Linked DNA regions of Glaciimonas sp. CA11.2. The protein of the gene in region 2 interacts with the protein of the main gene of each other region in a pairwise test. Links are inferred from orthologs where the notes say so. Each region holds a gene or a part of one and is shown on either strand. Other genes may lie near its edges. The genes, in order: uvrA and uvrB.

Region 1 (17,413 bases), 4.0 Mb from region 2 along the record:
CGATGACAGACTGGCGGTATTGGCCTGCAACCGCATTCTTGCGGCACTGGAACGACCATTCCCGATGAATGAAAGATCGCTATCGATTGGCGCAAGTGTGGGCATCAGCCGATATCCGCTGGATGGCAACACAACGTCAGAATTGCTACAGCGCGCTGACATCGCAATGTACCAGGCCAAGACCGAGCAAAAAGGTGCTTATAGGTTCTTTTCAGCGCGATTGGGGAACGAACTGGCAGATCGACTGGCGCTGGAGCAATCAATCAGGGAAGGGATTTCTAACGGTGAATTCTTTCTCACATACCAGGCGAAGGTTGACTTAAGAACTGAGCGCATTGTCGGATTTGAGGCACTTATGCGCTGGCGACATCCATTTAAAGGGATCATTTTGCCCGGAGAGTTTATTCCTGTGGCAGAGGCGACAGGTCTTATCTTGCCATTAGGTCGGCGCGCATTAGAAATGGCTTGTGCGCAAATGCAATTCTGGCATCAGGCCGGATTAGGCTGGATACCCGTTGCGGTCAACGTCTCCGCCCGTCAATTTAATAGCGACAGTTTGCTAGAGGAAATTGTTGCGGTTCTGAAAAAGTATGACGTCCCTCCTTCCATATTAGAAGTCGAGCTAACCGAAAGTCTGGTAATGGATGACCCTGTGGCAGCCGAGGTGATACTGCTTGAACTGAGGGCAATCGGCGTCAAGATCTCGATCGATGATTTTGGCGCTGGCCATTCATCGCTTGCTTCGCTTATGAATTTCTCAGTAGACTGCTTAAAAATCGACCGTGCGTTTATCCAAAGCAGTTCGATCGAAATTATTCGCACTGTCATCGCACTGGCAAAAAGCTTTAAGTTACAAGTCATCGCAGAAGGTGTCGAAACCAGTATCCAGCGAGACATGTTAAAAGAACTCTCTTGTGAACTTGCACAGGGATATTTCTATAGCCGGCCGTTGCCGCCGGAAGAAATACCGGCTTTACTTGAGAAATTTTCTGGCATGACCGCGTTTAACCGTTCGGACGTTGGTGAACTACCGACGGTCGTTTAAGCCAGTGTCACCAGGATTAATCTGCATGGGCAAGACGCCTGAAGGAATAGAAATAGCCAGATCAGCTAATACCGGCGAGGTAACATTAGCGGTCACTTCAATATCGACAAGAACAGCCTCAGAAACTTCATTAAAATGTGTCGTAAGAAATTCAGCGATGCAATCCTGTGTTGATTCAAGATAAGGGATGGTGCTATGGTCCGAATCAGGAATGGTTTCATCGCGCAAAACGGAGGTCAATTTTGCCACTAGCAAGTCTGTGTGCGAAGCCGGAACAACGTCATCACTCGCAGCACGAATGACAAATGTCGGCGCAGATAGTAACGGCGCATGCTTGACTGAATCAAAGCGATGCCTCAGAACGAAGCCCGGTATCGAGGGAAAGCGGCGCTTTGCAATCGCCAGCAACGAATCATAAGGTGTGATTAACACCACCGCTGCGACAGGTCTGCTGACGGCTAACTGGACAGCCACGCCCGAACCGAGGCTGCGACCGACTACGGCGATTTTCCCCGCAGTGACATGCCGATGCTCGACCATCCAGTCAAACAACATGTGCGCGTCCTCAATCATTTTTAGTTCACCCGGAATTCCTTCCGAATCCCCATAACCACGATAGTTAATGGCCAGCACCGTCATATTAGGAAACATGCGCCAGGCATCGCGCGCCACCCAGGAAACCTCCTCCGAACGCCCACCAAAATACACGACCGCGGGATGCGGGCCGGGCGCACGCGGTGTCAATAACCAACCGGAAAGCCTTGTACCATCAATGCTGCGCAGCACGACTGGCCGAGTGCGATGCCCAATACTGCGAGGACGCTCAACTTCCTTAATGCGGACCGGCTTGAAAATCAGCTTGCGTTGCGTCACAGCGACTGCGGTGGTAAAAATCAACCACCCTAGGGCGACGATCCCGCCCATTCCCGTCATTTTTTTGTATTTAATTTGCTTCATATACAATCGATTGTACTAACCTCTTCCCGATGCCGCGATAATTAATTGGTCAGGAATTGTAACGGCGCAAGGGGTGCCGCTGCACATTGTGTCGGTAGATTAAGCGCGTATCTGCCCCTATTTCCTTTCAGAAAAAACCTGTAATTGTCGGAATGACGCAACTAAACTGCGCCGCCACTTTGCGCAAAGAAGCCAACTTAAACAAATAAACGCAAATTAACAAATATACAATTAGTCTACGCCAACATTACGTTATCGCACTGACGCAGGTCACTTTCCAATATATTGGCACCAAGACTGGAACAATTCATCGTCCACAATGTAGCGCAACAAAATGGCCGCATGCCTTTTACACATTCATGGACCGATACAGATGCAAAATAAAATAAAAACCTTTCTAGTCGGCTTCATATTAGCGCTGCTCAACAGCGCCTGCATGGCGCAAGAACCGATATTGAATGCCGCATTAGGCGAACAGGTCGTGATGATACCGGTCGGCTCCGGCATTTTTGGCGTCAAACTGGAAACCACTATTTTTAAACCGCCGGGAGAAGGCCCTTTTCCCTTGCTGATAATGAATCACGGCAAGGCTGCGGGCAATCCGCATTTTCAACCACGTGCGCGTTACACGGTCATCAGCAGAGAATTTGTCAAACGCGGCTATGCGGTGGTGATCCCGATGCGCAAAGGTTTTTCTCAATCCACCGGCCTTTACGTCGCGGGTGGATGCAATATTGCTGGTAACGGACGCGCGCAGGCCGATGATTTGCAAAGTGCGCTGGAATACGCGCTAGCCCAACCCTGGGCTGATAAAAAGCGCATTATCATTGCGGGCCAATCACACGGCGGATTGACCACAATGGCATTCGGATCGCGCAATTTTCCCGGCGTGAAGGGATTGATCAATTTTGCAGGAGGACTGCGCCTCGAGGATTGCACATGGCGATCTGCATTGGTGGATGCTTTTGCTGACTATGGCGCGAAGACAAAGGTGCCTAGTGTGTGGTTTTACGGCGCGAACGATAGTTACTTTAATCCGGAAGTCGCCACCAAAATGCTTGCTGCTTATAATGCTGCTGGCGGTCAAGCCATATTAATCGCCTACGGCCCATTTAAAAACGATTCACACGGCATGAGCAGCAGTCAGGACGGCGTGGACATTTGGTGGCCGGAAACGGAAAAATTTTTAAAGGGAATCGGCATGCCGACGGACACAGGGATCTCTCCGATTAACGCCTCGGCAAACGCGACATTGCAATAAAGTTGCCATCACCCAAACCAAAATTTCAATAGAACTCAAGGTAATTTCTATGGGAGATACATCGGCATTAACGGCGCAGCCTTATTCTGAGCCGATGCGTTCCTAACAGCATCGGCGACAAATTGGTCATCTTTACCATCAGAGGAAAACGCGCGTGTTAATTCCCCACCAAAGGTCGAAGTCTCCCATTTTTTGCGATTCCCCACTACGTAGAAACGTCGCTTTGCCCTTGTGGCTGCGACATTGATAATGTTTGGCTTGTTTCCGCCCCATCCTATGGCTCCGGCAGTTTGCCCGCCCAGGACAAAGATTACAGATTCACATTCCTTTCCTTGGAATGTGTGAACTGTTCCAACATGGCTCTTGAGCCACTTCTTGACCGCGCCTTCATCTGCCTGTGGAGCCCATTCTTTGAGTCGCTCAGCAAGGAGATTTTGCAGTCCGTCAGCAACTGACTTGAATGGCGAAATGACGAAGATATCTGGCAAGCCATCGATCTGATTTACCCATTTTTTTTGTTGGTATCGAATAACAATTTGCGTGGCAACTAAGCCTTCGGCGGTACTGAAATGCTCATCGAAGTCATCCGATTCCACATGAATCCATCGGGAACGCCCGAACAGAGGCCGAGAGATTGTGTTGGCTATTTCATCTTTTGGGTTGGGACCAAATACCATCTTATTATTGTAGGCAATAGCGTTCGACAATGAGAACATTGGAGCAACGCATCGTCGATGAACGCGTAAAGGTGAACCGACCCACAGCTCTGCTCCGTCATATTGCGTCACGTGCGAGCCATGGGAATTACCGCGGTCTGCCAGATGCTGTGCGGAGTATTCTGTCAGGAGATGGCGTATCGGTGCACCATGATATTTCAATATTTCGTTATCTAGTTTTCTGTTCACTGTAATCACCGGCTCAACCTGCAGCGGGTCTCCGACAAGGAGGGCACGTTTTGAGCGCCAAATTGCACCAAGCGCATTAGATGGCACTGCTTGACCGGCCTCATCAATGAGAAGAAGCCCTATTGCACCTTCTCCAAGATTGCCAAAACAACGAGGAAACGACGCGAATGTACTAGAAACGACAGGCACTGCCAAAAAAAATGTTGCCCAGAAGTGCGGTGCCATCGTCGGCAGCAACTCTTGAACATGCGGCTGCCGCTCAAGCATGCCGAGTGCAAGTTGGAAATTTATATCAAACGCCTCTCCCGCATGCTTCATAAACGATTTATGCAAATGCATCGCTGCAACGAAAACCGCGGCACGCGCCTCTTGATAGAGAGTGTTATTGCGGGGCAGACTCGTTTGTTGAACGTCTATTGGTAAGGATTTAAAACCCGTATGGTCATGCGCGGCCACACCCAGGGTTTCCACGAGCGATGCAGTGGATTTTTCAATACGCGTCACCTCCTTCGCGGATGCCGCAACAGCGAGTCGTGCATCAGAGAGGATTCGCTCCAATTTTGCTGCACGCTCCTCAATTTCAAGGCAATTTCTTCTTAAGCCTGCGGCGGCCTGCCAAAGAGTGTTGGACGCATCCGAAAGCACAATCTGTCGTGTGCGAAATTTTCGGTATTCTTCTCGGGCAAATAGCCATTTTAAGATTTGGCGCAAAACTGGCCATTCTTGATGGAGTATTGTGCGCGCATCAAGGGTAGATTTTGCCTGCGTTTCTATGTCAGAGAGCCTTCGTTTTAAACCCTCTCGCTCTTTCACCACCGGCGTTAAGTTATCGAGCGCCTGCCTTAAGCGCTCCTCTGAATCAGAGAATGATTTTACTGCGACATTCAATCGGGATAAGTTAAGTTCGTATTCACACATTTTGGCTTGTGTGGCCCGCACGTTATCCATCGCGGTCCGAAATTGTGTACGCGCTTGCTCCCAATTCAGATCATTTGAAGGCTCAGCGTCGAGAGCCCCTGACAATCCTCCCTTTTCACTCAACCGCCTCAACTTTTCAGCAACGAGATTGCAGTTTGCCCTCTTTCCGAGAGGTACTGATATCAATCCCCAGCATTTCATCAGGTCTTGCTCTATAGAGATTTGCTCTTCGAGATTTTTATCTTCCGCGCTGCTGATAACATCCCCGTAGGCAGAGGACATTTTATTACTTTTCTTTCGCTTATTCGCTTCGTCATTGACAATCGATTCGGCAATAGCGCCGAAATAATTAAACGGGGTGCCGTTTATGGTGAGTGACGTTGAAGAGACCTTTTTGATGTTAGGCAGATCACGCGTAATGTTTTCGACCGCATTGTTATTTGCGCTAGCAACTACGATACCAAAATCTAATAATCGTTGATCCACCAAGTAACAGCCGTCACCCACAGGTAACTTACTCGTTTCAGGATATTCGACGCGCTGCTCATTGCGAGAAAATGCCTCTGCTGGATTGGCAAAAGACGCTAGAACTTCTGCGCGGTCAATAATACGGGCAGCGATAACATCCATTAACAGCGTTGTCTTTCCCGTACCTGGTGGACCATTTACCGAAAAAATTCCTCCATCTTTCATTTCATGCAGCGCAGTGTTGACCGCAACCTGCTGCATCATGAACAGCGGGAACTCAGACGGCCAGCGCCCCAAAGGAAATTTCTCTGCGGACAAGAGGCGATTCGCTATGTCCAGTTGACTCACATCAATCTTTTGCGCCATAGGCCGCTCATCTTGCAAATATCTCTTTATTTGCTGTGATTCTGAACCTCTTTCCCCGAGGTTCAGAATCCGCTGAATATCCTCAAGATAGAACGAATTAATTGGGTCCATTTCAGTCGGTGGCGAGATGGTCCTACCATTCTCATTAAGCAGAGGGATCGTGTGGACGTATATTTGAGACGAAGCCATTAGCGCTCGCGGGCTCCAATCTAACTCTTCAATCAGAATTTCAATAATTTCCTCGAACCAGTACCCGTCGACGACACTGTCGTGGTCTCGTGATAGAAGGTTCTCAATCTTTGTCTTGAGCAAAAAAGAGATTGCTTCGTAATCGTATCTTTTTTGATTCTTTCGTTCGGCAAACGCGATGGCATATGCAGCCAATTGCAAACTTGAAACAACCGGACCGCCAGCGCCGGTCATTTCGATGGCACAAAGGAATGTGTTCCCGTATACGTTACGCTTTTGATTTCCTGAGTAATTTTCGGCATCCTCTGCGCCGGCATACAGCTTTAATAGTTCCTTCTCCAATATTTTTTTATCGACCACTCCAAAATAAACAAAATATTTAAACTCCTCTTGGCGTGTGTCATAGGGCGGCACCTGCCACGGTAGCAGCTCAGCGTATTGTTTCTTAAAGGCGCGTCGTCGTCGCTTAACATTTTCTTTGGGGATATCCGGATACATTAGGGCTTCGACGTCAAACCAGTAACGGAGTGTTTTGATATATTCGGAGGTCATATTTTTTGTGTGCGCAAGAAAATGAAAACACTGCTTTCTTGTCAGCAACTCATTAAAAAGGGAGTGAAGGATTCAGCAAGAAAAATTCGTGATACTTACAGATGACGAATCAGTCATGCGAACGAAATGCCCAATTTTCATTGGACGTATGTAACTATCGTCGTTCAACTGCGGCAGTCGGAATCTCTGGATAGACAATAGGATCGCCAGAACCATTTTGGTTAATAATCGGCCCAACCACATTCCGGCCAAACCAAGCACTAACACCCGTCCCAACGACACCGCCAACGACCGGTCCAAACGCAGAGCCAATTCCCGCACCGCCAATAGCGCCAGCAACGGGATTTAACCCAAACGGATCACTACACGAAACCGGATTTCCACCCACATACCCATACGTATTAATCCCGCCCTCCAACCCAATCGGGTCGCTCTGCAAATACCGTCCCCACTGCGGATCATAATCCCGATAGTAATTATAAAAGTGGTCCGTCTCCCGATCTGCTGGGTGTCGCCTGTACGCTGGCGACTGTGCCGCCGAGACCGGCAAGAGTTATCAATACGACGACGGTGAAAAATTTCCAGCCGTGATATCGGCAGCGTGTTAGTGCTTTAATAATAATGCCGAAATTTGCTGCACTGCTTGCTTCTGTAAATGATCCTCATCCCACTCAACAGATTGCCCCATACATCCCACCTCCCAAATATTGCATTTGAAATTTCGTGCTAAATAATAGGCGGGGTTGTTGCGCTATGGATGGCGTTGAACTATTGAGTTAGGGGAATTACTTACTCAAGGAATGTTCAGCATCACGCCTATCCGATACGATAATCGCGGGGATTTGATACTTTTTTGGAGCGAAAAGGCAGTTCATTACTCACACCTTTCTAGATTAACTTGCGACATTTATCATGTATGGTCGTCGAAGAAAAAATGTAAGAATTAAAAAACCCGCTAAATCAGTGACTTAGCGGGTCTTGTTTTACAAATTCAGTTAGTAGGGTCTCAAAATGGAATATCGTCATCCATATCCGAGAAGTTCGGTGCCGGACGCGAAGCAGGTGCTTGTGCCGGACGGGATGCGGGCGCTTGGGCCGGGCGTGAAGGAGCGTTACCGGATGGTGCATTATTGTATGACGATCCGCCGCCGCTTTGACGTGGTGCATCGCCGCCATCGTAACCGCCGTCATCCATTGAGGCGCCGCCCTGACCTTGGCGACTACCTAGCATCTGCATGGAATCCGCGATGATTTCGGTTGTGTAACGCTCTACGCCTTCTTTATCTTGCCATTTGCGGGTTTGCAGACGGCCTTCGATGTAGATTTGCGAGCCCTTTTTCAGGTATTGCCCGGCGATTTCAGCCAGTTTGCGATAGAAAGTAATACGATGCCATTCGGTCAATTCTTTCTTTTCGCCACTATTTTTGTCTTTCCAGCTTTCCGTAGTCGCCACGGCGATGTTGGTCACCGCTTCGCCATTCGGCATGTAGCGGGTTTCCGGATCGCGGCCTAGATTACCGACGATGATGACTTTATTGACCGACGCCATATATTTCTCCTAAATCTTGATTAACTATAATTTAATGTGTAACCGCGGTGGCTGGCTTACCACGACGCGGTAAATTTATCATTCCGGAAGCGATTATAAGCCAACACAGGGTTGAAATTCCACCCAAAATGAATACGGAGGGCGTGCCAAAGTGTTGTTTAAGTAAACCGCCTATGGCACCGCCGCAAAAGAGGCCGAGCGCCTGAAGTGTGTTGTAGACGCCCAGCGCCGCTCCTTTGGCTCCGGGCGGCGCGATACGCGAGACCAGCGACGGCTGGCTGGCTTCGAGCACATTGAACGCAATAAAGAATGCCAGCAATAAACCAACCAATAACGGCCAATGCACGGTTGCTTGGGAGAATGCCAGCCACATGCCGATCTGCACTGCCAACAGCATAGCGATAGCGGCAACGAATACTTGCTTCATCTTGCCTTGCTTTTCGCCAACAAAGACGGGCGGCAGCATCAATGCGAAAGAGATCAACACAACCGGCAAATAAATCTTCCAGTGTTGCGTAACTGGCAAGTCTGCGTATTGCACCAAGGCGGATGGCATCACGACGAACATCGCCATTTGCGTCAGATGCAGAGAGAACACGCCAACATTTAGCCGCATCAGCTCGCCATTGCGCAGAATTTCCGACCAGGAGACTTGCTTAACTTTTATCAATGGCGCGTCAGGCACACCGAAAATGATCATGGCAATGGCTGCGAGCGACAATATCCCGGTGATAGCAAAAATACCGCCCATTCCCACCCATTCATACAACAACGGCGAAGCGACCATCGACAAGGCGAAGGTCAGACCAATCGAGCCGCCAACCATGGCCATGGCTTTGGTGCGATGCTCTTCGCGCGTGGAGTCGGCAATGAAGGCCGTGATGGCGGCTGATATCGCGCCCGCGCCCTGCACTGCGCGTCCAATGATGATCCAATAGATATTGGGTGCAGCAGCGGCTATGAAGGATCCAATTGCAAACAGGATCAAGCCGATGATGATGATTTTTTTACGACCATATTTGTCGGACGCTGCACCAAACGGAATTTGTCCGAACGATTGCGCCAATCCGTAAATCCCCATAGCAAGACCAACCAGCGTTGCACTTTGACCGCCCGGGAGGCCTTTGGCGTACACCGAGAACACTGGCAAAATCAAAAACAAACCCAACATACGTAAAGCAAAAATCGACGCGAGAGATGCACTCGATCGAATTTCAGCGCTATTCATGCGTTGACTATCGTCAGGAGAGCCTGGATCTGATTCTGCCCTTGGGGCAATGGCGGGTGTAGATAACGAGCTAGTCATGTGGAGTTTTGTCATGCCTTGCTAGCAAGGCGAGTAAATGGGGGTAATTGAGGGCGTTGGCGACATTGCATTCGTCTGTGCAATCTTCATCCAAGGACTAAAGTATAGCGGCGTATATGACGACGATGTTCGAAACCCGTTATGATATCAGGTTGACCCTTTTCCGTTGATTGCTTGGCAGTTAATAAACAAATCTGGCAAGGCGCTTAAAGAATCTACTGGCTTATGGCTGATCCCACGCATGTTTCGGCTGGTACGAGATGTGATTGCCAGAGATGCTTAGGTATTATTTTAATGCTAGTTAGACGCCGGGCTCGACGGTAACGAAGCGGTAATTCAGAACAAGTAAGCTGCAACTCCAACATAAACTATCGCCGTAAATATTTACGCAGAAAGCTGTTAATGGAAGAAATTCGCATCCGGGGTGCACGTACGCACAACCTCAAAAACATCAATCTGGACTTGCCTCGTAATAAACTGATTGTCATTACCGGTTTATCTGGTTCTGGCAAGTCGTCGCTGGCTTTCGATACGCTGTATGCGGAAGGTCAGCGTCGTTACGTCGAATCACTGTCTTCCTATGCGCGCCAGTTTTTGCAGTTGATGGAAAAACCGGATGTCGATTTGATCGAAGGTCTTTCTCCTGCCATTTCTATTGAGCAAAAAGCGACTTCGCACAATCCGCGTTCAACGGTCGGTACCGTCACTGAAATTCACGATTATTTGCGTCTGCTGTACGCACGGGTTGGCACGCCCTATTGCCCTGATCATCCTGAGAAACCGTTAGCTGCGCAATCTGTGTCGCAAATGGTTGACGCGGTGCTGGCAATGCCGGATGAGACCAAGCTGATGATTTTGGCGCCAGTGGTGGCGAATCGAAAAGGCGAACATGTCGATCTGTTTGAAAACATGCAAGCGCAAGGTTTTGTTCGATTCCGGATTCAAAGCGGTACTAACAAGGCAAAGATTTATGAAGTCGATGATTTGCCGAAGCTGAAAAAAACCGAGAAGCACACCATTGACGTGGTGATTGATCGCGTGAAGGTAAAAGAGGACATCAAGCAGCGATTGGCAGAAAGTTTCGAGACCGCATTGCGTCTGGCCGAAGGACGCGCCATTGCACTGGAAATGGATGGCGGCGCTGAACACATGTTTTCGAACAAATTCGCCTGCCCGACTTGTGGCTATTCTCTGCAAGAGCTTGAGCCACGCCTGTTCTCTTTCAACAATCCGATGGGCGCGTGTCCGGAATGTGATGGGCTTGGTCATATCGAGTTCTTTGATCCCAGGCGGATCGTTGCTTTTCCGAACCTGTCGCTTGCCAGTGGTGCAGTAAAAGGGTGGGATCGACGCAATCAATTTTACTTCCAGATGTTATCGAATCTTGCTGCGCATTACGCATTCGATCTGGATATGCCATTTGAAAAACTGCCTGAAAAAGCGCAGCAAGTTGTGTTGTATGGTTCGGGGCGCGAGACGATTCCGTTCACGTATATTAACGAGCGTGGCAAGGCAGTGATCAAAGATCATACCTTTGAAGGCGTGGTCAACAATCTACAGCGCCGCTACCGCGAAACTGATTCGATGGCGGTCAAGGAAGAGCTTGCCAAGTTCATCAACGAGAAAGAGTGTCCGTCCTGCCACGGTGCGCGTCTGCGAATCGAGGCACGCTTCGTTAAGGTCGGCAATGGCAAGCAAGAGCGCGCCATTTACGAGGTGGCGGCGACGCCATTGCGCGAGACTTTGCATTTCTTTGAAAAGCTGAAACTGACCGGCGCGAAGAAAGAAATCGCCGACCGGATTATCAAGGAAATCATTTCACGTTTGACCTTCCTCAACAATGTCGGACTCGATTATTTGTCGCTGGAACGCAGCGCCGATACGTTGTCCGGTGGCGAAGCGCAACGCATCCGCCTGGCATCGCAAATCGGCTCTGGCCTGACCGGCGTTATGTACGTACTGGATGAGCCGTCCATCGGTTTGCATCAACGCGACAATGACCGGTTGATTGAAACGCTGCGTCATTTGCGTGATATTGGGAACAGCGTTTTGGTCGTTGAGCATGACGAGGATGCCATTCGCACCGCTGATTACGTGGTCGACATGGGTCTCGGCGCTGGCGTGCATGGAGGCGAGATTATTGCTCAGGGCACGCTCGCCGAAATTCTCAAAAGTAAAAAATCACTGACGGCGAAATATCTGAACGGCACACTCAAAATTGCTGTTCCGAAAAAGCGTACACCAGCCGATCCGGATCGACAATTCATCATCTCCGGCGCTAGCGGAAACAACCTAAAAAACGTCACGATGCGGTTGCCAGTCGGATTACTGACTTGCGTCACTGGCGTCTCTGGCTCTGGCAAATCAACGCTGGTCAATGACACGCTATATCATGCCGCGTCGCGCCATTTATATGGCTCGCAAGCCGAACCGGCGGCGCATGAATCGATCAGCGGACTGGAACATTTCGACAAAGTTATTTCCGTCGATCAGGCGCCTATCGGACGTACTCCGCGCTCCAATCCTGCAACCTATACCGGCCTGTTTACACCGATCCGCGATTTGTTCTCTGGCGTGCCGATGGCGAAAGAACGCGGCTATAACGCCGGACGTTTTTCGTTCAACGTCAAAGGCGGTCGTTGCGAAGCGTGTCAGGGCGATGGCGTGATCAAAGTCGAGATGCACTTTTTGCCGGATGTCTATGTTCCCTGCGATGTGTGCCACGGAAAGCGTTATAACCGCGAAACGCTAGAGGTCCAATACAAGGGAAAAAATATCACTCAGGTGTTGGCAATGACGGTCGAAGAAGCGTATGAATTCTTCAAACCTGTGCCGGTGATCGCGCGAAAATTGCATACATTGCTAGATGTTGGTCTCGGTTATATTCGTCTGGGCCAAAGCGCTACAACGCTTTCTGGTGGCGAAGCGCAACGGGTCAAGTTGTCGCTCGAATTATCCAAACGCGATACCGGTCGCACACTGTACATCCTGGATGAGCCGACTACCGGTCTGCACTTCCACGACATCGATTTATTACTGAAAGTGATTCATCGTTTGCGTGATCAGGGTAATACTTTAGTGATCATCGAACACAATCTGGATGTGATTAAAACCGCCGACTGGTTGGTTGATCTGGGTCCGGAAGGTGGCGCTGGAGGCGGGCTGATTATTGCAACAGGAACGCCGGAAGATGTGGCTAAAAATCCGAATAGTGTGACGGGAAAATATCTCGCCCCGCTGTTGGAAAAATAAAAGCAATTGCACACGCGCAAGAGGATAATAGCATTACAGGAAGGTAGCAGAGCGAGTAAGCGCTAAGCGCCAAAGATCGATCCGGTACGGCGCAACATAGGCGTACCAGGATCGGCGAATAGCGCTCGACTTGGATGTTCGGTAACGCGTCGTTATCGATCAGCTCTGCGGCTTCTGCCTTGTTTTGTTTTGTTTTGCTTACGTTTTGCGCTTTCTTCCAACCATAGGAACGTCGTAATGAACAGCACCCCTCTTTCCGCCGAACAAATTGCGGCATTTGAAACAGACGGTTTTCTGATATTGCCACGCTTGGTGTCGACCATTGATTGTGCCGAAATGGCATCGATCACCAACCAACATTTACGCGATGCGGTGGCGCCACTGGAATACGAGTCCGCGGTCGGCTACGCTGGCGCGCCAACCTCACTCGATAGCGTTGGGGGGCGCACCGCGCGGCGCTTGCGGGATGCTTATCAACGTCATGCATCGTTTCGGGAATGGGCGGGCAATCCACTTCTGGTAGCGATGCTTGCCCAGCTTCTCGGAGAACAGGTTTGCTTAACGTTGGCGCATCATAATTGCGTGATGACCAAACATCCTGACTTCGGCACTGCGACCGGCTGGCATCGGGATATCCGCTATTGGTCCTTTCCGCGCAATGCGTTGATTTCGGTCTGGTTGGCTTTGGATGATGAAAACGAAAACAATGGCGGGTTACGTCTTATTCCTGGTTCACACCGACTCGACATTCAGCCATCACAAATGGATGGCCTTGATTTTTTGCGTCCCGATGTCGCTGAAAATCAAACACTATTTGCGCAAGGTTTCGCACTCCAGTTGAACCCCGGCGACGTGGTCTTTTTTCACAGCGGTCTGTTCCATGCTGCTGGCAGGAATAATAGTCAGGCGATAAAAGAATCAGTCGTTTTTGCGTATCACGGCATCACCAATGCGCCATTGCCAGGCAGCCGTTCGGCCGCTTCTGAGGATATCGTGCTGTCCTCTTAAAATGCGCCATTCCGCAGCAAAATTCAGCGTTTACTGCGCATTCAGCGCGACCGATTTTTGATCACTTTGATCAGGTGAAATAGGTGACGCAATTCGACCGGCATCGGATTTAATAAACTTATCGACAGTATCTAAAACCGGAGCTAAACCCCGCAACGGGCGCGAGATCGCACCGACCAGTGTGGCATGGCTGACATGGTCAAAATATTGCTCAGACACGGGCACATGCGCAGTCCGCAATGCGGCTGCCAAGCCGCCGGTATTGCGGACTGGGTTCACCAAACTATCGGTATTCGCCGCAATTAACAACGTCGGAGGCGCTAACGAGGTTACGTGATTAATGGGCTGAGAATCAACGGGTGAATTGGGGAAGAAAAATACTGGTCGCACCCCGCGATTTTCAATCGGTAGGAAATCGTAAGGGCCAGCCAATCCAATCCATCCTCGCAGCACGGCAGGCGTCAGATGAACCTCGGCTAACCAACGCGGGTCAAGCGCCAACATCGCCGCATTGTAGGCACCCGAACTGTGACCCATGACATACAACCTTTTGGGGTCGCCACCGTATTTTGAGATTTCCCTGACTGTCCACGCTATTGCGTGTGCGCCGTCTTCGAGAAATGTCGGGTAGCGGACTTCGGGATAGAGTCGATAGTCGGCTACAACAGCGACGACGCCGCGTGAGGCCAGCGCCTCTCCCACAAACGCGTAATCGCCACGCGCCCCGCTACTCCAACTGCCGCCGTAAAAAAATACCACGACCGGCGCGGCGGCATGCAGATTTTTAGGAGTGTAAATATCTAGTTGATTACGGTCATTCGCGCCATAGACAACGTCACTGGTTTTGTCGTAAGTACTTTCGGTCGTCAACGCATTGATCGCGGTGAGCGGCGAACAGGCAACCGTCGCTACCAAAGCCAACGTCACCGCGCAGAAAATTAATGCAATTTTTGACAAAAGAACCATGGACTAACTCCATAACATCACCACATTAAATTGTGGATTGACGTTATTTATACGACAAAATATCGGTGATGGATTCAACTTTTTCAAATAATTCAAGCGAATTCACGCATTACTGTGACTAAACGCCACAATAGATTCAGGCATAATTTACTAACGGCCGCCTAATTTAGCCGGCGAACAACCGTTCTTCCGCTTTGGCAATACCCTCGGCAGCACCACGTAAAATGATGATATCTCCACTTTCAAGCACTGTCTCGGGCGTAATATTAAGTCGGCCCTTGCCACGACGAACACTGCTGATTTCTGCTCCGACTTTTGCCAGATCAAGCGCGGCCAATGACTTTCCGACCGCTTTTGCGCCCTCTAATAAGGTCACGGAATGCAGTCTTTCCTGCAAATAGTCGTCGATATCACTCGCATCGCCTACGCCGTGAAAGTATCCTCGCAGGGAAGCGTAACGTTCATCACGGGATGCTTGCACCCGATGCACAACGCGCCGCAACGGTACACCCAACATCACTAACGCATGCGATGCCAGCATCAGGCTACCTTCCAATGCTTCTGGCACGACTTCAGCAGCGCCTGCCGCACGCAACTTATCAAGATCCGTATCATCGTAGCTTCGCACAATCACAGGCAATTCCGGCGCCAGTTCGTGGACATGGTGCAGCACGCGCAACGCCGATGGCGTGTTGGCATAGGTGATGACCAATGCCGCTGCCCGATGTATCCCGGCTGCGACCAGACTTTCCTTGCGTGACGCATCGCCGTAGGAAACTTGCGCGCCAGCTCCGCGCGTTTCAATCACGCGATCTGGATCGAGATCAAGCGCGTGATAACCAATCCCTTCTTCTTCAAGTAACGTGGCCAGACTTTGGCCACTACGGCCGAAACCGGCAATAATGACGTGCTTCTTGGTCGACATGGTGCGGGTCGCCAATTGGGTCAGCGCTAGCGATTGCATCATCCATTCGTTAGCGGAAAGCTTCATGACGATGGCGTCTGATTTATTTAAAATAAAGGGTGCAACCAGCATCGACAGCACCATCGATGCGAGAATTAACTGGATCAGCAGAGGATCCATCAAATGCAAGCCACCGGCCTGACTCAACAGCACAAAGCCAAATTCGCCCGCCTGCGCCAAGGCCAAACCCGTTCTTAGTGCGACACCGGTAGTAGAGCCGAAAATTTTTGAGAGCGCCGCAATCAGGCCAAATTTAAGTAATACCGGCCCGGACAACAATAGCAATACCAGCCACCAATGTTCAATGACTAGCCGTATGTTGAGTAACATGCCGATGGTAATAAAAAACAGGCCCAACAAGACGTCACGGAATGATTTGATATCCTCTTCAACCTGATGCTTATATTCGGTCTCTGAAATCAACATACCCGCGATAAAAGCGCCAAGCGCCATCGACAAACCAGCGCGCTCGGTAATCCATGCGGCGCCTAAAGTGATCAGCAGCAAGTTGAGCATGAACAACTCTTGCGAACGCCGTCTGACGACAATCTGAAACCAGCCGCGCATGAGTTTTTGTCCGATGAAAAGCAACAATACGAGCACGATCACCGCTTTGGCGCTGGCCCATCCCAGCGTTGCGGCGAGGTCACCGGAATTTTTTGCTAAAGCGGGAACGATGATCAGTAACGGCACCAGCGCCAAATCCTGAAATAATAAGACGCCGATGATGCGGCGTCCGTGTTCTGTCTCCAGTTCCAGCCGCTCAGTCAACAGTTTTGAGACGATGGCGGTGGAGGACATGGTCAGCGCAGCACCCAATGCGAAGGCGGCTTGCCAGCTGATATTGGTCAGTTGCGGCAATATATAGGCGACCATCCAACCAAACAACATTGTCGCGCCGATCGTCAACAATACCTGCGCCATGCCAAGTCCGAAGACGATCCGGCGCATCGCTGACAGTTTGGATAATGAAAACTCCAATCCGATGGAGAACATTAAAAACACGACACCGAATTCCGCCAGCGTATGCGTGGTTTCATTGTCCTCGGCAAACCCAAGTGCGTGCGGGCCGATAAGTATACCGACAGTCAGGTAGCCCAACATTGGTGGCAAGTGGAACATACGAAACGCCACGACACCTAATACCGCGGATCCGAGTAACAAAATAGTCAGTTCTAAACCAGAAAGCATGCTTGCTCAGTTCTTAATTAATTAACAATAAAAAGAATTTCACGACTTAATCTACACAGCGATGGTGTTGTATGTCGCATTGCATTGTCTTAAATGATACGGACAATTTTTGCGATTGATAATTCGTTTATACCTTAGAAATCAGTGTCATTGATGCCAAAATCTTTTGGCCGCATTTGCGTAATGAACGTTTATCGCAAGAGACATTCCGGTGGTGACTCTTCAGAGGCCGAGAATATTCCACATAAAAACAAGACACTTTCTCTGCGATTCAGGCTGGTTGTCTCCTAGCCTGCTGCAATACAAAAACTGATAATTCCGGGGCTGGTTCACGCTATGTCCCGCCAATGAATGCGTGGCGTCAAATTGCCGCAAAAAACTGGCTTAAACGTAACTGAAGCCGTTTTAAGCCAGCCAAAAACTCCCGCCGACTTTGTTACTAAAGCCGTTTAAACGTACGCCAATGCGACGCACGGGTTCGCTTGCGACCTATTAAAGAAAATTGTTACCATCATG
Region 2 (8,812 bases):
ACGGATAGTTGTTGACCGTGAAGCCTGCAAATTCAAACAATGCGCGGTGGTTTTCCCAGCTTGGATCGCTGATCCATACCTGCGTATCTTCTGCAGAAAAGCGTTTGAGAAAATCTGCACCTAGCTTCAACGCGCCAGTGCCGCCGATGGCTTGCACGGTGATGGCGCGCTTCTCTTTAATTACGGCACTGTCGGCCCCAAATACTAGTTCTTGGACAGCTTTGTCGTACGCGGCTAAACCGTCGATAGGCAAGTAAGTACGCGGTGACAGTTTTTCTATCAGTTGCGCCTCGGCTTTGCGTACGCATTGCAGTAGCGGTACTTTGCTATCGTCGTCGGAGTACACGCCAACGCCGAGGTTGATTTTGTTCGGATTTTTGTCAGAGTTGAAGCCGTCAGTGACGCCAAGGATAGGATCGCGTGGCGCCATTTCGATGGCGGTGAAGAGGGAGGCTGAAAGAGGAGCGTTCATCGTGATAACATAAAAAGTTGGCTGCCAACAGGAGGTTTGCAGCTAGGAGTTTGCCGGACTATGGAAATCGACTACAAAATGACCTGGGCGGTCCGTATTTCACCAGTTTCTTGACCAATAGCATGCTATTGGCGCTGTGAATCCGGCAAAATCTATCCTCGCCCAGCCCATTTCTCGCTTCGACTCCCACAGTCCGACAGACTCCAGGTTGAATGCTGTGCCGGATCACAATCGAGGCGGCGCGAAATAACATCATATTCTACCAAAGGTCGACGCTCATGGCTGACAAATCACAAGTTGCACAGGTTTCTAACAAGATTGATGATTCGAAGATCGTCACGTTTCCCAATTCGCCTTATAAATTGTTCCAGCCATTTTTGCCGGCTGGTGATCAACCAGCGGCGATCGATAAGTTGTCTGAGGGCATTGAAGACGGACTGTTTTACCAGACTTTGCTGGGTGTAACGGGCTCGGGTAAGACTTATACGATGGCTAATGTGATTGCACGGATGGGGCGTCCGGCGATCATATTTGCGCCTAATAAGACGCTTGCGGCGCAACTATATAGCGAGTTCCGAGAATTCTTTCCGCAGAACGCGGTGGAATACTTCGTTAGTTACTACGATTATTACCAGCCGGAAGCCTACGTACCGCAGCGAGACTTGTTTATTGAGAAAGATTCATCCATCAATGAGCATATCGAGCAAATGCGGTTGTCGTGCACAAAATCGTTGATGGAGCGGCGCGATGTTGTAATCGTTGCAACTGTATCGGCTATTTACGGTATTGGTAACCCGAGCGAATACCATCAGATGATTTTGACCCTGCGCGTGAGGGATAAGGTGAGCCAGCGGGATCTGATTGCGCGGTTGATTCAGATGCAATACACCCGCAATGAAATCGATTTTGGGCGCGGTACGTTCCGCGTGCGTGGCGACACGGTAGATGTGTTTCCGGCTGAGCATGCGGAGTTGGCGTTGCGCATTGAGATGTTCGATGACGAAATCGACAGTCTTCAACTATTTGATCCGTTGACCGGGCGTGTCAAGCAAAAGATTCCACGCTTTACGGTTTATCCAGGTTCGCATTATGTGACGCCACGCGGTACGGTGTTGCGCGCCATTGAGACTATCAAGGATGAGTTGCGTGAGCGGCTGGATTTTTTCCGGCGTGAAAACAAGCTCATCGAAGAGCAGCGTATTGAGCAGCGCACCCGATTCGATCTGGAGATGATGCAGGAAATTGGGTTCACTAAAGGAATTGAAAATTATTCGCGCCACCTAAGCGGTGCGAAAGCGGGTGATCCGCCGCCGACTTTAGTTGATTATTTGCCAAAAGATGCATTGATGTTTCTGGATGAGTCGCACGTGCTCATTGGGCAACTTAATGGCATGTATAACGGCGATCGCGCACGAAAGACCAATCTGGTCGATTATGGATTTCGTTTGCCATCCGCGTTGGATAATCGGCCGCTGAGGTTCGATGAGTTTGAGGGCAAGATGCGGCAGACGATTTTTGTTTCGGCGACACCCGCCGATTACGAAAAACAGCATGCTGATCAGGTGGTGGAGCAGGTGGTGCGTCCGACCGGTTTGGTCGATCCGTTGATCGAGGTGCGCCCAGCGTTGAGTCAGGTGGATGACCTGATGACCGAAGCGAACGCTCGCATTAAAAAGGGTGAGCGGGTTCTGGTGACGACGCTGACCAAGCGCATGGCGGAGCAGTTGACTGACTTCTTGAGTGATAACGGTATCAAGGTGCGTTATTTGCACAGTGATATTGAAACGGTCGAGCGCGTTGAAATTATCCGTGATTTGCGTTTGGGTACGTTTGATGTGCTGGTTGGGATTAACTTGTTGCGCGAGGGTCTGGATATTCCAGAGGTATCGTTGGTGGCTATTCTGGATGCGGATAAGGAGGGATTCTTGCGCTCTGAGCGAAGCCTCATTCAAACAATTGGTCGCGCCGCCCGTAACCTGAATGGTACGGCGATTTTGTACGCGGATCGGATGACGGATTCAATGCGCCGTGCAATAGATGAGACCGAACGACGTCGTGCCAAGCAGGTTGCTTTCAATTTTGAAAATGGGATTACGCCGGTTGGTATTCGGAAGGAAATTCGTGACCTGATCGATGGCGTGTACAGTCCTTCGGGCGCGCGGGAGGAGTTGCATGCGGCACAAGATCGCGTGAAGTATGAGTCGATGAGTGAAAAGCAAATGAGTAAAGAAATCAAGCGACTGGAGAAGCAGATGAGTGATCATGCGAAAAATTTGGAGTTTGAAAAGGCGGCGCAAGTGCGGGATCAAATGCATCAGTTGAAGCAGCAGTTGTTTGGTGCGCCGGGAGTGGATAATGTGGTGCCAACTTGATATGCTTTATGTTTAAATTGCGTCGATATTTGAGCTTGAATCAGATTGTAAAAAGACTGAATATAAATTTGAGCATTCATTCAAAAATTAGAGTGAAAAATTGTTATTTAAAATAATTTTTATGCATTATTAGGCATGTTATTAAGCGCAATATTAAGGCACCTTATTGGGCCTTAATATTGTCTCGTTAGGCAACTTGATGAAATTGATTTTAAATGATGAAGCTTGATCCATCTGATGCTGTTATTCCTTCGGATATCCATGTAGCGTTAGAGGTTGCTGATCCCTCCTGGCGTCCAATTTTGTTGGAGGGTTTGTCGGCGATGGCGGCGCTATATCCTGACTATCTGCCTGATTTGGTAAGGTCTGACTTTTTGCCGACGCAAGGGCGTTTGTTTGCTGCTTTTGCGCTGCCTTTGGATGAGGTTGAGTATGTGTTGGTCGGCGAAGGGCCTTATCCGCGGGATGCGAGTGCAACGGGGGTCTGTTTTATGGATGGTGCGGTTGGTGCGTTGTGGTCTGAAAAGGGCCTGTCAAAGCCCGTCAATCGTGCAACGTCGCTGCGTAACTTTATGAAAATGTTGCTGGTCGCGGACGGTCAGTTAAATATTGAGAGGACCGCGGGTGATGCGATGGTGGGGGTTGCATTGCAAGCGCAAAATAGTGCTTCTGCGACAATTCAGACTCTGGCTGAGCTGCAAAAAAATCTGACTGCAAAGGGATTTCTGTTGCTCAACGCGACCTTGGTGTTTCGATCTTCTGTGCCGCCGGTCAAGGAGGCTAAGCCGTGGTTGCCGTTTTTGCAAGTTGTTTTGCGCGGACTGGCAGATCATAGTGTGAATGCGGCGCCTGAATTACCGACGCTGGTGTTGTGGGGAAAGATTGCCGAGCAAGTCAATGCGCTGGCTGTGGCTGCGCAATTCCCGAAGATGATGGCAGAGCATCCTTATAATCTGAGCTTTATCGGAAATGCGCGTATGCAGGGCCTGTTTGGGCCGATGCACTTGTTGCGGAAGGCTTGATTACGTTCTTGTTTTAGGTAGCCTTAATATTGAATGATCATTCAAATTAGACTCATTTGGCGAAGGTCTAATTCAACCGTATTTTCGTCGGTTTCTGATGTGTCGTCTGGCTCTGGGAACATTGATGGCAAAGCTGGCAACCCTTCTGGTTCGCTAGATTTTTTTCCGGCTTTCTTTTTTTCTGGTTTGAACAGATTGGATTGGCGGAGATCGTCTTCGGCTTTTTGGGCTGCTTTTTCCGTCACGGGACGCGCAACCGGTAGTTTGGTTTTTTGGTCTGTTGTTGTTTTAGGTGATTTGTCCTGGCTTGGGTCGCGGGTCAGCCAGCTTGTGAGCATATTGTCAAACAGGGCTAATAACGCTTCTGGCGGGTTTGGTGTGTAGGCTTGCCGTATAACAAGGCCGTCCCACATGGCAGTCAACAGTAGTGCGACTTGCCCTGCATCAAGTTTGCGATCAATTTGTTTGCGTTTTTGTGCCGTGCGCAACATGTCAGCGAGGCCGTCGACCCATTCTGATTCTGCTTTTTTAATGATGGCGCCGACTTTTTTGTTGCGCAGTCCTTCGGCGTAGATTTCTGTCATCAACCCCGCGTCGCTGGTTGCCGCGTAGCGTAAGGCAAAGGCTTGGGTAATGGCAGATAGCGCTTGCGGCAAATTATCGGTGTCATGAAATTCGCTCAGCATCGTGCGTGCCTGACGTCGTTCGTCCTCGGCCATGGCGGCGATAATTGCGTCTTTGCCGGTGAAGTAGCGATAGACGGCACCCGGTCCAAGGCCGACCTCGTTGCAAATTTCTTGCATGGAGGTTTGATGGAAGCCAGTTTTGCGGAAGCATTTTCCGGCCGATTTTAAAATATCGGCGCGTTTCTTCTCAGCTCTATGGGTCGGTGACTGCGGTGTTTTGGATTTGCGGGTGGCCATGCGTCTGTGCTTCTAAATATTTATACCGGAAGGGGCGATATTATAGTGCTATCGATGGCTTGCTTGCGGCCTCGTTTAAAAGAAATGCTGATCTTTTTTGTCTTGCCCGGCGGTATCCTGTGAATGTGATCATTGCAAGGCAGAATAATCCGAGTGACTGAAAGAAATATCGTCAAATAGTGCGCAAATTAGAATAGATTTTGCTATAGAAATATCGTGCAAGTGATTGAAGTTTATATGAATTTTTGAAAATAGGGTAATACCTGACGGATTCACTCAAGTTTGTTATACTAGACAAAATTATTCAGGTATTCCGAATAAAGAATGAAAGAGTGTTCTACGAACGGAGATTCCATGCGGTTGACTACGAAAGGCCGATTTGCAGTAACAGCAATGATCGACCTGGCATCGCGCCAAGGTAACGGCCCTGTCACATTGTCAGCGATCAGCGAGAGGCAAGAAATTTCGTTATCCTATCTGGAGCAGCTGTTCGGAAAGTTACGACGCCACAAAATAGTGGAGTCGGTACGTGGACCTGGTGGTGGCTATAATCTGGCCCGACCAGCAAAAGACGTTACAGTCGCCGACATTATTATTGCCGTCGATGAACCGCTGGATGCAACACAATGCGGCGGGAAAGAAAATTGTCACAGCTCTGATCAAGGCGGTGGTCGATGTATGACACATGATCTGTGGTCGACGTTGAATGCAAAAATGGTTGAATATCTGGATTCGGTTTCGTTGAAAGACTTGGTGGATCAGCAAGAAGCGCACCAAAAAGCGCACCAAAAACCGAAAAACCCTGAACAAAATGTGGTGGTAATGCATCGTTCCCACCTGGTTGCTTGATTGGAGCTTGGAAAAAGTATGAACGCACCCCTGGAAAAAAGCCTGATAGATACATTGAAGGCACCGCACTTCCCTATATATATGGATTACTCAGCAACGACGCCGATTGATCCGCGTGTTGCCGATAAAATGATTCCGTACCTGCGCGAGCAATTCGGTAATCCAGCCTCACGCAGCCATATGTATGGCTGGACTGCAGAGAAAGCAGTTGAAGATGCGCGTGCGCAAGTTGCTGCGCTGGTGAAGGCTGACCCACGTGAAATCATCTGGACATCCGGTGCGACCGAAGGTAATAACCTTGCGCTAAAAGGTGCCGCGAATTTTTACAAAACTAAAGGCAAGCACATCATCACGGTCAAGACCGAGCACAAAGCGGTGCTGGATACCGTCCGTGAACTCGAGCGCCAGGGATTTGAAGCAACTTATTTGCAACCGCAAGATAATGGCTTGATCACCATCGAGCAATTGGAAGCGGCGATTCGCCCAGATACCATTTTGATATCGGTCATGCTGGTGAATAATGAAATTGGCGTGATTCAGCCAATTCAGGAAATCGGCGAATTGTGTCGCAAGAAAGGTATTATTTTCCATTGCGATGCGGCTCAGGCAACCGGCAAGCTTGAAATTGATCTGGAAAACTGGAAAGTCGATCTGATGACTTTCACAGCACACAAAACTTACGGTCCTAAAGGGATTGGCGCGTTGTACGTACGCCGCAAGCCGCGTGTCCGTCTGGAAGCGCAAATGCACGGTGGCGGTCATGAGCGTGGTTTGCGTTCGGGTACATTGCCTACACACCAAATTGTGGGTATGGGTGAAGCGTTCCAGATTGCACAGGAAGAAATGGCGACTGAGCTGGTGCGTATCCGCGCTCTGCGTGATCGTCTGGCGACTGGTTTGCAAACGATGGAAGAAGTGTATGTGAATGGCGACATGGATCATCGTGTTCCGCACAACCTGAACATCAGCTTCAATTACGTCGAAGGCGAATCGCTGGTCATGGCGATCAAAGATATTGCAGTGTCGTCGGGTTCAGCTTGTACTTCAGCTAGTCTGGAACCATCGTATGTTTTGCGTGCACTTGGCCGTAACGACGAATTGGCGCATAGCTCGATCCGTTTCACTATCGGTCGTTTTACGACTGAAGAAGAGATTGATTTCACGATTGATCTCATTAAAGGAAAAGTCGCTAAGCTGCGTGATTTGTCGCCGCTGTGGGATATGTATAAAGACGGGATCGATATTAGTTCGATCCAGTGGGCAGCTCACTAAAAGTTAGCTGATTCTAGTATTTTTTTCGGCTCGTAGTTGACTGACTACTATGCTGCAAGATCCATAACAAGGAGTAGCAAAATGTCCTATTCAGAAAAAGTTCTCGATCATTACGAAAACCCGCGCAATGTTGGTGCCTTCGAAAAGGGCGATGACACTGTCGGTACCGGTATGGTCGGCGCGCCAGCATGCGGCGACGTAATGAAGTTGCAAATCAAGGTCGGCGCAGATGGCGTGATTTTGGATGCAAAGTTTAAAACCTACGGCTGCGGTTCAGCGATTGCATCATCATCGCTGGTCACCGAATGGGTCAAAGGCAAAACGCTCGATCAGGCAATGTCGATCAAAAACACGCAAATTGCCGAAGAGTTGGCACTGCCGCCAGTCAAAATTCACTGCTCAATTTTGGCAGAAGATGCGATTAAAGCGGCAGTTGAAGACTACAAAGCGAAGCATGGAATCGTAGAACACAAACAAGCAGCCTAATTTTCGGACTTACGCAAAGTCGCCCCAGCGGCGTTGTGCTTTCCTTGCCGCACTCACGTGCTGTCTGCGTCGGCACGCCTTGCTGGGACGGCTTTGCGTAAGTCCGAGTTAGTCGTTGTTGATCTGGCTGAGAGCAGCTTCTCCGTGTAGTTGTAGTTGCCGGAACAATGACAACAACTAGCTAAAAAGTAACAGAAAGAGATGACAGGTTATGGCAATTACTCTCACTGAAAAAGCTGCAAAGCATATCAATCGCTACATCGAAAGACGTGGCAAGGGTATCGGCTTGCGTTTTGGTGTGCGCACGACCGGGTGTTCGGGACTGGCTTATAAGCTGGAATACGTTGACGAGAAGACGACTGAAGATGCGGTTTTTGAATCGCACGGGATTCAGGTTTTTGTTGATCCTAAAAGTTTGCCTTACATTGACGGTACTGAACTTGATTTCGCCCGTGAAGGATTGAATGAAGGTTTCAAGTTTTATAATCCGAATGTTAAGGATGAGTGCGGTTGCGGCGAAAGCTTTACCATTTGATGTGACCGGTCGGGTATCAGGCCAAGCAGATTGTGTTGCTGCTCGTTAGGCTTATTTTGAAGCCATAGCGAGTGCAGATGGTTAATTAATAAGTCTGTCGTGTTGTATCCCTCATGGACTAACTAAGCCTGTTGCAGTAGAACAGGCTTTTGTTTTAAGTAAATATGCAAAATCACTTCGATCTGTTCCATCTTCAGCAGCAATTTTCGCTTGATCTTACGGCGCTAGAGCAGGCGTATCACGAGGTTCAGAATCAGATCCATCCGGATCGGTTTGCGAATGCCACCGGCGCTGAAAAACGCGTCGCGATGCAGTGGGCGACGCGTGCCAATGAAGCCTATCAGACTCTCAAAAATCCGTTTAAACGTGCCGCCTATATGTGCGAGCTAAACGGCGTTGACTTGCAGGCTGAATCGAACACGGCAATGCCGGGTAGTTTTTTGATGCAGCAGATGGAGTGGCGCGAGGCCTTGGAAGATGCGCGGGACGCCAAGGACATTGAAGCCTTGGATCGGCTCGATAAGGCATTACGTTTAGCTCGAACCAAAGATTTGATTCAGATTGCCGCAACGCTGGATGCACAAGATTTTGAAAAGGCCGCGCAATACGTGAGGCAATTAATGTTTCTGGAGAAGTTTGGGGAAGAAATTGGTAATACGTTCTCGCTTCTCGAGTCCTGAAATTCACCATGTCTATAACGCAAACAGAAAGCAAGTATGCCTGAAGTCTGGTTGTTTTTACTTGCAGCAATGACGTTGACGCTGGCTCCCGGTCCGGACAATATCTACGTTCTAACGCGTGGTATTGCGCAGGGTAGAAAAGCTGGTTTGGTCGCAGCATTGGGATTTAGCTCTGGTTTGATTTTTCATACGATGTTGGCG

What was found.
Region 1: the proteins of uvrB (region 2) and uvrA interact in binary tests that used the Escherichia coli proteins (3 or more experiments, as listed by UniProt). The link is inferred for Glaciimonas sp. CA11.2 from one-to-one orthologs.

The regions. Positions count from the first base shown.
Region 1 is NZ_JAVIWL010000001.1:1,333,663-1,351,075, forward strand. The notes cover bases 9,587-12,968. They hold uvrA (excinuclease ABC subunit UvrA), read left to right. Parts: upstream 9,587-9,918; coding sequence 9,919-12,768; downstream 12,769-12,968. Outside these bases: RGU75_RS05685 (EAL domain-containing protein), read left to right, coding at 1-1,045; RGU75_RS05690 (alpha/beta hydrolase), read right to left, coding at 1,028-2,002; RGU75_RS05695 (dienelactone hydrolase family protein), read left to right, coding at 2,376-3,263; RGU75_RS05700 (DEAD/DEAH box helicase), read right to left, coding at 3,311-6,661; RGU75_RS05705 (RHS repeat-associated core domain-containing protein), read right to left, coding at 6,816-7,211; ssb (single-stranded DNA-binding protein), read right to left, coding at 7,668-8,210; RGU75_RS05715 (MFS transporter), read right to left, coding at 8,242-9,438; RGU75_RS05725 (phytanoyl-CoA dioxygenase family protein), read left to right, coding at 13,006-13,776; RGU75_RS05730 (alpha/beta hydrolase), read right to left, coding at 13,807-14,742; RGU75_RS05735 (cation:proton antiporter), read right to left, coding at 14,909-16,897; RGU75_RS05740 (S8 family peptidase), read left to right, coding at 17,411-17,413. UniProt on the Escherichia coli protein: The UvrABC repair system catalyzes the recognition and processing of DNA lesions. UvrA is an ATPase and a DNA-binding protein. A damage recognition complex composed of 2 UvrA and 2 UvrB subunits scans DNA for abnormalities.
Region 2 is NZ_JAVIWL010000001.1:5,311,695-5,320,506, reverse strand. The notes cover bases 334-3,297. They hold uvrB (excinuclease ABC subunit UvrB), read left to right. Parts: upstream 334-750; coding sequence 751-2,844; downstream 2,845-3,297. Other genes in these bases: RGU75_RS23020 (uracil-DNA glycosylase), read left to right, coding at 3,060-3,297; RGU75_RS23030 (amino acid aminotransferase), read right to left, coding at 334-472. Also shown: more of RGU75_RS23030, read right to left, coding at 1-333; more of RGU75_RS23020, read left to right, coding at 3,298-3,866; RGU75_RS23015 (TetR/AcrR family transcriptional regulator), read right to left, coding at 3,908-4,789; Fe-S cluster assembly transcriptional regulator IscR, read left to right, coding at 5,144-5,638; RGU75_RS23005 (IscS subfamily cysteine desulfurase), read left to right, coding at 5,657-6,910; Fe-S cluster assembly scaffold IscU, read left to right, coding at 6,992-7,396; iron-sulfur cluster assembly protein IscA, read left to right, coding at 7,608-7,931; Fe-S protein assembly co-chaperone HscB, read left to right, coding at 8,096-8,611; RGU75_RS22985 (LysE family translocator), read left to right, coding at 8,648-8,812. UniProt on the Escherichia coli protein: The UvrABC repair system catalyzes the recognition and processing of DNA lesions. A damage recognition complex composed of 2 UvrA and 2 UvrB subunits scans DNA for abnormalities.